Puniceicoccus vermicola: one gene and its partner. The protein of the gene in region 1 binds, or shares a complex with, the protein of each later gene. Links are inferred from orthologs where the notes say so. Each region holds a gene or a part of one and is shown on either strand. Other genes may lie near its edges.

Evidence for each region. The genes of interacting proteins can lie anywhere in the genome.
Region 2: the proteins of H5P30_RS01120 (region 1) and mrdA are in contact, whole or in part, in a crystal structure (PDB 6PL5), measured with the Thermus thermophilus proteins. The link is inferred for Puniceicoccus vermicola from one-to-one orthologs. Residues at the interface, in WP_223903423.1 of Thermus thermophilus: Phe161, Val165, Phe168, Val169, Leu172, Pro198, Tyr199, Glu202, Tyr211, Arg212, Asp213, Gln220, Val221, Gln223, Ser224, Ile226, Ala227, Ile228, Gly229, Ser230, Gly266, Phe267, Val270, Leu274, Tyr277, Gly278, Leu281, Phe285, Leu289, Arg297; in WP_223903432.1 of Thermus thermophilus: Arg4, Ile5, His6, Leu8, Ala9, Phe12, Ala15, Leu16, Leu19, Gly20, Arg22, Ala23, Trp24, Leu26, Gln27, Val28, Tyr31, Tyr34, Leu36, Leu43, Thr45, Asp47, Lys156, Gln157, Gly158, Ser160, Val184, Leu201, Glu202.

The regions. Positions count from the first base shown.
Region 1 is NZ_JACHVA010000016.1:31,401-39,596, forward strand. Bases 390-3,253 are described here. They hold H5P30_RS01120 (FtsW/RodA/SpoVE family cell cycle protein), read right to left. Parts: upstream 2,467-3,253; coding sequence 1,312-2,466; downstream 390-1,311. Other genes in these bases: H5P30_RS01115 (Rne/Rng family ribonuclease), read right to left, coding at 390-1,221; H5P30_RS01125 (LOG family protein), read left to right, coding at 2,594-3,253. Outside these bases: more of H5P30_RS01115, read right to left, coding at 1-389; more of H5P30_RS01125, read left to right, coding at 3,254-3,481; H5P30_RS01130 (hypothetical protein), read right to left, coding at 3,538-5,199; H5P30_RS01135 (ATP-binding cassette domain-containing protein), read right to left, coding at 5,187-5,651; H5P30_RS01140 (ATP-binding cassette domain-containing protein), read right to left, coding at 5,660-5,914; H5P30_RS01145 (RidA family protein), read right to left, coding at 6,088-6,546; H5P30_RS01150 (nucleotidyl transferase family protein), read right to left, coding at 6,543-8,048; H5P30_RS01155 (MFS transporter), read right to left, coding at 8,064-8,196. UniProt on the Escherichia coli protein: Peptidoglycan polymerase that is essential for cell wall elongation. Also required for the maintenance of the rod cell shape. Functions probably in conjunction with the penicillin-binding protein 2 (mrdA).
Region 2 is NZ_JACHVA010000053.1:111,249-114,180, forward strand. It holds mrdA (penicillin-binding protein 2), read right to left. Parts: upstream 2,474-2,932; coding sequence 527-2,473; downstream 1-526. Other genes in the region: trmB (tRNA (guanosine(46)-N7)-methyltransferase TrmB), read left to right, coding at 1-474; H5P30_RS06575 (hypothetical protein), read right to left, coding at 2,477-2,932. UniProt on the Escherichia coli protein: Catalyzes cross-linking of the peptidoglycan cell wall. Responsible for the determination of the rod shape of the cell. Is probably required for lateral peptidoglycan synthesis and maintenance of the correct diameter during lateral and centripetal growth.

The sequences.
Region 1 (8,196 bases):
GAAGTCTTTCCCATCTTTCGAGCCTCCCTTGTGGCCACCGGTGTTCACGTCGACAGAGACGAGGGCTTCCGTTTCCTCAATGACGATTTCCCCGCCGCTGGGCAGAGGGACCTTGCGCATGAAGGTCTGCTCGATCTGGCGTTCCACGTTGAAGCGCTCGAAGATCGGAATGTTCTCCTTGAAGATGGCAATCTTCGCCTTGGAGCGGCTGGAGATCTGACCGACCAATCCGAGCATCCGCTGGTGATCCTCAGGATCGTCGATAATGACTCGGTCGATGTCCTCGGTGAGGAAGTCGCGCACCGTCCGCTCGACGAGATCCGGCTCGCGGTAGAGGCAAACCGGCTTTTTCGAGGAGGCGATCTTTTCCTGGATCTCTTCCCACTTGCGGAGGAGGAGATGCAAGTCGCGCACAAAATAGCGGGCCTTCTTGCCTTCGCCGGCCGTCCGCATGATCACGCCCATCCCTTCCGGAATCGTGAGATCGCGGAGGATCTTCTTCAAACGCCCGCGTTCGCCCTTGTCAGCGATCTTACGGGAAATCCCGCACTGTCCCGAGAACGGCATGAGGACGATAAAGCGCCCGGGCAAAGCGATATTCGTGGTCGTCCGGGGGCCCTTGCTTCCGATGGTGGCCTTGGTCACCTGGACCACGATCTCGGATCCAACCGGATACTTTTTCGGGATGTCCTTAACGGTGATCTTTTCCGGCTGCTTCTCGCCTCCCTTACCGTCCTTTTCCTTGTTCTTGTTGTCGCGAACAATCTCGATCGTGTTGTCGTTGGCAGCCGGGAGAATGTCCCAGTAGTGCAAGAAAGCGTTCTTGGGTTCGCCGATGTCGACGAAGGCCGCTTTCAGACCTGGCTCCAGATTCTGGATCTTGCCCTTGTAGATCGTACCGACCATCCGGTCGTCGCCCTGGCGCTCGACTTCGAACTTTTCGAGAACGCCGTTGCGCAGGAGTGCGACACGGGTTTCGAGTGGCTCGGAGTTGATGACGAGTTCGGCGAAGTCCTTCTTTTCCTTACGCAGGGCCCGAACGATGCGGGTGACCATGGGTTGCTTTTTCGAACGCTTGGCAGCGTCCTCCTTCAGCTGATCTTCAGGGATCGTTTCAACCGGCTTCTCAACCGGTGGCTTTTCCAGCTCTTCGCGATGGATGTCTACTTCTTCTTCGGGTTCATTCGCTTTGGAAGTGGGGGATTCTTGTGATGAGTCCATGAGTTTTTCCTATATTCGGGTGTATTGTCATGGAGGACTCCCTTCCCTCTGTGCGTTCCCGTGTCCCGGGAAATCTTCTATGCCAGACCTTCACGAAAAATCCTTTCGAAATCGGTAAACGGACTGGACGAGACCTTGGAGAACGCAACAGCTCAAAAGAAAAGAGCCTCCGTAAGTCATAAACGGAAGCGGCAGCCCAGTGACCGGCGTCAGACCCATCGTCATTCCCACATTAATAAAAACATGGACCAACAAAAGAACACTGACCCCCACGGCGAGCAACATCCCGAACCGGTCCCGGGATAACCCCGCAACACGAAATCCGTTCAGAATGATCACCGCATAGAGCACTAAAGCTAACGTACTTCCGACAAAACCTTTCTCCTCCGCGAGAACCGCGAAGATGAAATCATTATGAGCTACCGCTGGTGGCAGGTAGCCGAGAAGTGCCTGGGTGCCGAGGCCCCAGCCCTTCCCAAAAAGTCCACCTGATCCGATCGAGATCAGGGATTGATTCACGTTCCAACTATCGCCGATCCCACGGGGGTCGACGAGTTCAGGAACCACAAAAGAGAGAATGCGATCCCGCTGATAATCGTGCATCGGCAGGATGGAGAGCTCGTCGTAATCCGGACGGCTCTCATCGGCGAGAAGCTCAGGCTCCGCCGCATAAGAATACTGGTAATACTGATAGCAATCGAAGGCCACCACCGAAAGGAGCAGCGCAAAGATGGCAAAGGAGACGTAAAAAAATCGATCCGAGAGCTTCGACACGTAGAGGAGCCCAAACACAAGCGGGGGAAAGACCAGCGTCGACCCAAGGTCCGGCTGGAGAAAGATCAGCCCCATGGGCAAGACCGCGATTCCAGCAACCTTGAAAAGCGTCTGCAGGGAATTCCGAAAACTACCGATACGCGAACGGGCCAGCACGCTCGCAATCATGATCAGTACCGAGATCTTGGCGAGCTCCGAGGGCTGGAGATTGAAAAACCCCAGGTCGATCCATCGCCGCGAACCGTAAATCTCCACCCCGAGCGGCGTTTCCACCAAGACGAGAAGGAAAACACTCCCCGCGTAAAACCAGTGGGCCTTTTCGAGAAGGATCTTGTAATTGATCAGCGAAACGAAAGCATACACTCCAATCCCTAAGACAACCCAGATGATCTGCATCTTCCAAAGCCCGCCACCCGTATACGCTTGGGCAGACCGGATGAAACACACACCCGCCAATGCTAATATTAGCATCGCCACGGGGGTCACCGGGTCAAACCGCCTTTCGACGGCCGCGCCTTCCCATTCCGAGGGTCGACTCGCTGCGCTCTCGTTTACCACTGGTTGCCCAAAACAATGAATTAGTACAGGAAATTTCGAAATGAACAAGGAAGAAGAATTCCCAAATCCCAAAACTCCAAGTACCAAGCCGGAAAAGGCTTACAAAAACCTGTCTTTTCTCAACAGCCCGGCGGCCCGGCCGATCCGCGTTCTCTGCGAACTGGCTGAACCAGGAATGCGCCTCGACGCTGCGGATGTTCGCAATACGATCGTGTTTTTCGGATCAGCGCGCAATCCGGCCCCGGAACAAGCGGAGAAGCTCCTCGAGGAAACGCAGTCCCGCGACTCAGGACCTGCCCTCTCCGAAGAGGCCCAGCAACAGGTCGAAGCCCGGCGACGCCAGATCCAGCGAGCGGCGAAATACTACCGCATCGCCCTCGATCTCTCGCGCAAGCTCACGGAGTGGTCCCTCCAACAGGAGGATGCCGACAAGCAGTTCTACATCTGCTCCGGCGGTGGACCGGGAATCATGGAAGCCGCCAACCGCGGCGCCAAGGAAGCGGGCGGCAAATCGATCGGCCTCGGGATCAGCCTCCCCTTCGAGCAAGGCATCAATGCTTACTGCGATCCGGAGCTCAGCTTCGATTTTCACTATTTCTTCCTCCGAAAATACTGGTTCCTCTTCCACGCCAAGGCCCTCGTCGTCTTTCCGGGTGGTTTCGGCACCTTTGACGAGCTCTTTGAGATGCTCACTCTGATTCAGACGCAGAAAACGAAGAAACACATCCGCATCCTCTTGATGGGCAGAGAATTCTGGGAGAACACCATCAATTTCTCAAACCTGGTCGAGTGGGGAACCATCTCTCCCGAGGACGTACGCCTCTTCCAAATCATCGATGACGTTGAGGAAGCCTACGACCTCCTCATCGAACCCTTCGCCAGCGGTCAAGTCACCCCCGGCGGCGACCCTCATATGATGCCGGAGTAAGGGATCTGCTCTTCAACAGGGGATTGGGACCATGGGCAACGCGGACTCTGTCCGCGCTAGGCCCGGTTTGGCCTCAACCTCATTTCATAGAATCCGAAATCCACGGCTTTTTTGAACAGAAGCCAACACAGCCCGGCGATCCCCCAAGATAGAGGTAAGAAAACCACAAGCAGCCAAGGCTCGAAAAAAGCGCTGATCAGAGTCCCCAAGAAGATGACGATCAGGGAAAAGACGAAGCCACAATTTCCTATCCCGAGAACAAAACCCCATCGACGTCCAGTCAGCCGATAGCCCGATTGTTTGGCGATCACCGCGCCTACGGGCAGAAGCCCCATCCAGGAAAGATAGGCTCCGAAGCACCGCAGGTAAATTCCATCCACCCCTAATTCCTGCAAGGGTGCCAATGCCAGCGCACAGGCAAGAACCGGAAGCCCAAGAGACATCTGGATGATCCCCACCTTCAAACGGGTGAAGACTCTTTCCCCGAAGCCGAGAGGAAAAAGGTCCTCAAGAGGGACAGCCCGACCCGCCATCGTATTTATGTGGGTGACACCGCTGATGGCGAGCGACAGGAAAGGAATAATGGCGAGAACGGGTAGCCCGATCACAGCTAGCTCCCAAAATGGTAGCCACCCCGTGTCCAATGCAATCCGGTAGATACAGAGAATGATTAGGATCAACGGAGACCAATAGATGCCTCGCAGGAAAGCAAAACAGGGCCCCTCCAGATACTGCTGCAGAACCCTCTCTCTCCGATCAAACCATTGGAGAAATATCTGCGGATCCCGAATCCGCGCAGAGGGAGGGATCCCCGGATCACTTTCGGTTCCGATCTGATTCAACAAACCGAGGTCGTCGCTGGAAGATTCCGCCTCCTCTAAATATTGATCATCTTCGAAATCCAGATCCGCCGAATCCCACTCGTCTTCATAGAGATCGTACTGCCTAAGTTGACGACGAATCCAAAACGGAAGAGTCAAGCTCACGGCTATCGCCGGAATCCAATTCATCCAGGAAGACGATCCACCGAGCATCTCGGTCCAAAGGCTCTGTTCTAGACGGGACTGCGGCAAAATTTCCGCCAACCACTTACCCGACTGGAACAACAGATCCCCCTGAAGAACCCCCTGCCTCTCTCCAAAAAATCCAATCAACCCGCAGAAAAGGTAGCCCATCAAAATCCACCAAACAATCCGCACCGAAACGAGACTGGACAAAGCCATGACTCCAACACAATTGACTCCTACCACCAACAGCATAGCCAGTATCCATTTCAGCGGACTCACATTCGCAGGCAAAGCCCACTCCATTCCCAAGCTGAGAAGTAAGCCAATCTCCAGAGAAAGCGCCAAGGCCGTTCCGAGAATAGTAGCGACCATGTGATTCGCGGCATGGCGGGAATTCCCACCGTAAAACGCCACGATCAAATTCTTGGGATGTCCCGATTCTCTTCGCGTCCCTGCCGCGATCAGCTGAATGAGGAAGAGAACGATCGAAACATGGGTCATCCCCGCAACGAGGTCGGCGGGCCCCTCTCGGCCCGATACCATCATATCGAGGCACGTCCGCACCATAAGAAAAAAAATACCCAAATAGAAGAAGATCGCGACTCCCCGACTCAACGACTTCCGAATGATCGAAGAGAGGCACCCCACCCGAACCCCCAGCGAGAGAGCGAGCCTATATTCCCCGAACAACGATTGAATCAGTTTCCACACCGGGATTCCTCCATCATCTCTTCGAGGTCAAAGCATCGGCCATCACCATCCAAAACGTCCCTCCCGCTCGTCCTGAAAAACTGAGCCTTCTGCCGCTGCAAGAGAACCACGCGATCAGCGAAAACTGCGATCTCGGGGAGTTGTGTCGTGAAAATAATCGTCTTCCCGCTTTCGGCTGCAGCGCGAAACCACTGCTTCATCACCCGCGTTCCATGGGAATCCATTCCCGAAGCAAAAGGCTCGTCCAACAACCAAATAGGGCAATCCATCAGCTTCATCGAGATCAGGGCAGACTTGTAAAGTTGCCCTCGACTCATCTGAACAAAGGGCTTGCGAACCACTTCCCTCAGATCCATTTCGTCCACCAAACTCTCAAACTCCCGCCGAATCGGATCCGCATCGCGCTCGAACATCACCGTGAGAGCCGCAATGTGCCGATAGAGGGTCCACATTGGAGACACTACCGGATATCGGGAATAAAAAACAGCTTCCGCCTCAGGGCTACCTGATGACGACGCAAAGGGAAACCGGCGAGACGAACTTCCCCACAACTGCCCACGTACAAACCAGCCAATAGATTTAACAGCGTGGTTTTCCCTGCCCCATTCATTCCAATGAGTGCCGAGATCGTTCCGGGTTCAGGGCACCAGTCGATATCGCGAAGAACCCATTGCCTTCCGTATCGCTTGCCGAGTCCTTTTACTTCCAGAGACATGCCACCACGCTCCGAAAATACACCTCAACCGCAAGTCAAATCCCCCGACTCGCTACTGGTCGCCGCAAGCCGCCACACTACGAATCCCAAATTCGATTTCAGCTTCGAACTCCGAAGCTCCACCGCAGTTTACATCTCAATTTCGATCCGCGATTCGCAACTGCCCTTCGCAATCAACCGAGTTCAAAGACGCCGGCGACTTCGACGGCCGCCCCTTTCGGCAGTCCATTCACGGAAACTGCGGCCCGCGAATGACGGCCCGTGTCCCCGAAAATCTTTACGATCGTATCGGAGGCTCCGTTCATCACCGCCGCGGCCTCTTCGAAATCTTCGACTGAATTGATGTAGCCCGTCAGCGAAACGACCCGGCCAATCCGGTCGAGATTGCCCACGGCACTCCGCAACACGGCCACGAGATTCAAGGCGCATTGCTTAGCCGCGACCGCGGCTTCCTCCACCGAATAGTCCCGGCCCACTTTGCCTTTATGGGTCAGGCCGTCTTCATTCAGCGGCAAGGCCCCCGAGACAAAGATGAGATTTCCGGTCCGGACAAAGGGCACGTAGGAACCCACCGGATTCGGCGCCGGAGGCAGAGAGAACTCACCGGATTCAAGGATCTTCTCCGCGCTCATGATTTCGCCTTCTCTTCGGCGTCATTCACGTCCCACAGGTTGTGTTCAGTGATGTAGGCGGCGACCGGCTCGGGAACAAGCTCACGCCAAGAGGGATCACCCTTCTCAATCTTCTCGATCACGAAACGGGAGAGAATGTTCATGTTGTCGACCGAATGACTCCGGATCGGCTCGATGAATCCGTTCTCAAGGAGGTAGCTGTACAGGCCCTTGATGTTGTCGGCCACGCGCAGATTCTCGGCGGTGATCAGTACATCCTTCCCGATCTCCGATGCCGCCGTCTGCGAGAAGAAGGTCGCCGAATCCACCTTGTTTTTGTAAGCCTTATACCCCGACGCATTCATTGGATAGATGTAGAGCTTCACGTCTTCCTTGAAGAGTCGCCCGAAGGCCTCGAGAATCCCTCCATCGAGGTTTTCGTAATACTTCTCGTCGAGGATCTGGGTCAGCGTATTGATCCCGAGAACAATCCCGATCGGCATCGGCGTGTAGCGCCGGAAGTAGGCCGCGAGCCGGAAGAACTCAAAATAATTGGAGACGATGACCGAGCACCCGAGACTGTTGATAATATCCGTGCGGTGGAGGAAATCGTCGTAATCGATGTTCCCCTCTTCGGTCAGGGTCTTCATTGTGATCTCCATCGCGACCTCGACCTTCGCATCCTGCACCTTCGGCTGCTGCAGAAACTGCGCCCCGGCGCTTTCGAGCATGTCGATGTTCACCTTCGTCACCGGGCGGAAGCTCCCGCGCTCGACGAGGAGCGCCTTCTTGTGAAGAATTTCCGAGGGCTGGAGAATGGCATTGCCCGAGGCAAACATCACCGCGTTGGTCAGGCCCGCTTCGACAAGCTTCAAACTGAGAATCCGATTGTCGTGATGGGTGAAGGAGTCGCCGTTGAACTCGATCATGTCGACTTCGATCCGGTTGCCCTCGAGATTATCCCGCAGCGATTCAATGAAATCGTCCGGCTCTTCGTGGAGGAAGAGACCGCCGTAGATCATGTTCACCCCAAACACCCCGAGCGCGTCCTGCTGGAGAATGTTGGAATCGTCGAGCATCCGCACGTGGAGGATGATGTCGTTCGGCTTTTCGCCGGGCGCCATCTGCACCCGCAGCCCCATCCAGCCGTGACACTCATTCGTTCCGCGGAAGTTGCGGGCCGAAACGGTGTTGGCGAAAACAAAGAAGCGCGTCTCCGAGCCCCGGTCTTCCTTGAGCCGCTCGTCGAGAAGCCGATACTCATGATCCATCATCTGGATCAGGCGATCACGGGAAACGTAGCGCGTGGCCTTCCCGTAAATCTCGTCACTGAACTTCATGTCGTAGGCCGACATGCTCTTGGCGATCGTCCCGGCGGCTCCGCCTGCGACAAAGAAATGACGGGAAACTTCCTGCCCGGCACCGATCTCGGCAAAGGTCCCGTAGAGGGAATTGTCCAGATTGACGGTCAGAGCTTTGCGGTTCGTCGTGAGAGTTTTGTTTTCGGTAGGCTTGTTTTCCATGAGTGAGTGCGAGTTTCAGGAATGATTGATGGGTGAGAGTCGACGCGGATTTCGTGCCAATAGTCCAAGCAGTGCAAGCAACGGGGTCAAACAAAGACATCCGAAGACCGTAGACTGATAGGAACCTGTGATTTCGTAGGAAAGTCCA
Region 2 (2,932 bases), on another replicon or contig:
TGTGGCCACGGCCACTGGCTGACTTCCTTGGCGGAAAATTCACCCGAGGAGCGCTTGATCGGCGTCGACCTCATTTCCCGCAGGATCCGCCTGGCCGAAGCAAAGGTCGCGAAGAGGGATCTGACGAACACGCTGTTTCTCAAGGCGGAGGCCACAGAAACCCTCGAAGCCTGGCCTGAAACAGTCGCCCTGAAGCGGATTTTTCTCCTGCACCCCGATCCTTGGCCGAAGAAGCGGCACGCCAAGAATCGCATGACAGGACCTGCCTTTCTGGATCGGATGGCAGCTGCGGCTTCTCCGGGTTGCGAGTTTTATTTTCGGACCGATGATGCGCCTTTCTTTGAATGGAGCCGTGAGAGTTTGGAGGCTCATCCCGCTTGGAAATCCGTGGAACTGCCCTGGCCGCATGAGGCGGGAAGCTACTTCAAGGACATGTTGGGAGTGCACGGGGCCTTGACGGCCGTTCGCGTCTAGAGCGAGCTCAACCGGATCCGAGGGGAGCCTTCTTCAGGCCCAGATCGGGCTATCAGCGGATGGGGCGTGTCGTCTGCCAGGCTTGAAAAATCTCTCGAGCGACGGGGGCGGCAGTGGTTCCTCCGTGATATTGGTCATCGGCGGAGACTCCTTCGACGACTACGGCAACGGCGATTTCGGGGTCTTCGACCGGGGCGAAGCCGATGAACCAAGCCAGGGTCAGAGCTTTCCCGTCCGGGTAGACTTGAGCGGTTCCGGTTTTTCCCGCCACGGTGAGATCGGTAAATCGGGTTCTGCGGGCCGTTCCTTCTTCAACCGCTCGGATCATCCCCTCGACGATGCTGCCGTATTCTTCCTGGGTTAGGGGGAGGGGCTTCAGTTCGTAGTCGGGGGTCCATCCATCATCGCGGCGGACGAGGGTGGGGCGGATCCCGGTTTTTCCGGAAGCCAGACCAGCGGCGACGACGGCCATATTCAGTGGGGTCACCCGGAGAAAACCTTGCCCGATGGACGTATTCGCTGTGTCGCCGGGGAACCAGGAAGTGCCTTGTGTCTCTTTCTTCCACTGCCGGTCGGGAACGATCTCGCGGGAGGTTTCGAAGGGAAGCTCGATGCCCGTCGGCTTGTCCATCCCGAAGAGGCGGGCCGTATCGGCGATCCAGTCGATGCCGGCCCGAAGGCCGATTTGGTAGAAAAAGACGTTGGAGCTCACGGCAAGAGCGCGGGGGAGGGCGATCTCGCCGAATCCGGGATTGGAGTGTTCGGGGAAGTTGCGATTGCCCACCCGGTAGCTGGAGCCACAGAAGAGGATCTCGTACGGCTCAAGTACCCCTTTGCGAAAGGCGGCGATGGCGGTGACGGGTTTGAAGGTGGAGCCGGGAGGGTAGAGTCCCTGAATCGCGCGGTTGAGCCATCCCCCCGCTTGATCGATCTCGCGGTATACGTCGCTGGGGATGTAGGGAGTGAGGTCGTTGAGGTCGTAGGTCGGGCTGCTCGCCAAGGCAAGAACCTCACCGGTTTTCGGATTCATGGCGACCGCGGCACCGACTTTCCCCTCAAGCCCGCGCTGCGCCGCTTGTTGGATGGCAACATCGATGCTCAGATTCAGATCCTCTCCCTGTTCCGGCCGAATGAGGGATAGGCGCTCGTACTGAAAGCCCTGGGGATCGACCCGCCAGACCTCCTGACCGCTTTTCCCGTCGAGGAGTTCCTCGAAAGAGCGTTCCACTCCAGCTTTCCCGACCTTGCCGTAGTAGCTGAAGGTCATGAGCTCGCTATTATCCTCTTCGTCTTCGGGGAGGTTCACCTCCCGGCTGACGACATAGCCGAGGGTATGCGCCGCGAGATTGCCGTAGGGATAGTAGCGGGCACTCTCGGTCCAAACGTGGACGGGGGAGTTGGGCGGGAGCTGGTCGACAAGGCGTGCGTATTCTTCCTCGCTGAGGTCGGAAACCAGCTTTAGCGGAAGGAGAATGCGGTTGTTGAAATGGCTTTCCAGTTCGCGGCGGGTAATCGAGACCGGGCGCCCGAGGATCCGGCTAATCTCGTCGAGGTGATACTGGATGACCGCCATCCGGGAGTTCCAGATCAAGTCATTGTTGGAGATGTCGACCTCTTCGCCGGTTTCCGCTTCCTGCCGCTTGATGGCCCCGGCGCGCGAAAGATACTCGGTGCGAAACTCCTTGCGGAGGGAATTCAGAAAGACGGCCGCGGAGAATCGGGCCCGGTTGCCGACGAGGAGATCGCCATTGCGGTCGAGAATATTGCCACGGGGACCCGGGAGCAGGATGCGCCGCATGGTTTGTTGCTTCTCCCTTTCCAGGTGTTCCTCTCGATTCACCAGTTGTTCCATGAACAGCTGGCTGATGAGGATCGAGAAGCCGACGAGAGTGATGACAACAAAGGGGATCAGTCGACGGTTGCGACGGGTTTGAAAATCAAATGGCTGCGGCTTGCCTGGGGGCGGTGCCGTTTCGTTACCTTTTTTGTGGGTCGCCATGATTTAGGTCATCTCATCGGGAGTAGGTTGAGCTCCCAGAAGGTCAACACAACGTTCCTGAAGGTCAAATATCCAGAAAGAGAGAAGGAAAACGGCGGCTTCCGACAATAGAGTTTCCAGGAGGAAGCGGATGAGGTAGGGGCTCCATCCCGAGGAGGGGAAAAACCAGATTCCGAGGAAAATGAGGAGAAGGAGGTTGGACCCTGTCGCCACCGTGGCGAGGTGGAATGTGCGCCGGCTGCGAAATCGGTTACGCATTCGAAAGAGCCCGGCGTAGATGACTCCCAGAGCGAAAGGGAGAACTCCCAGTGGGAGAGGAAGGGTCGCACCCCACATAAACCCGGTGATTAAGACAACGGGCATCCCCGCAACCGGAGAAAGACTGAAGGCGGGATAGACCACGAGGATGCCGCCAATGGTTAGATAGATTCCCAGAGGAGAAATCGACGAGTTCAGCTC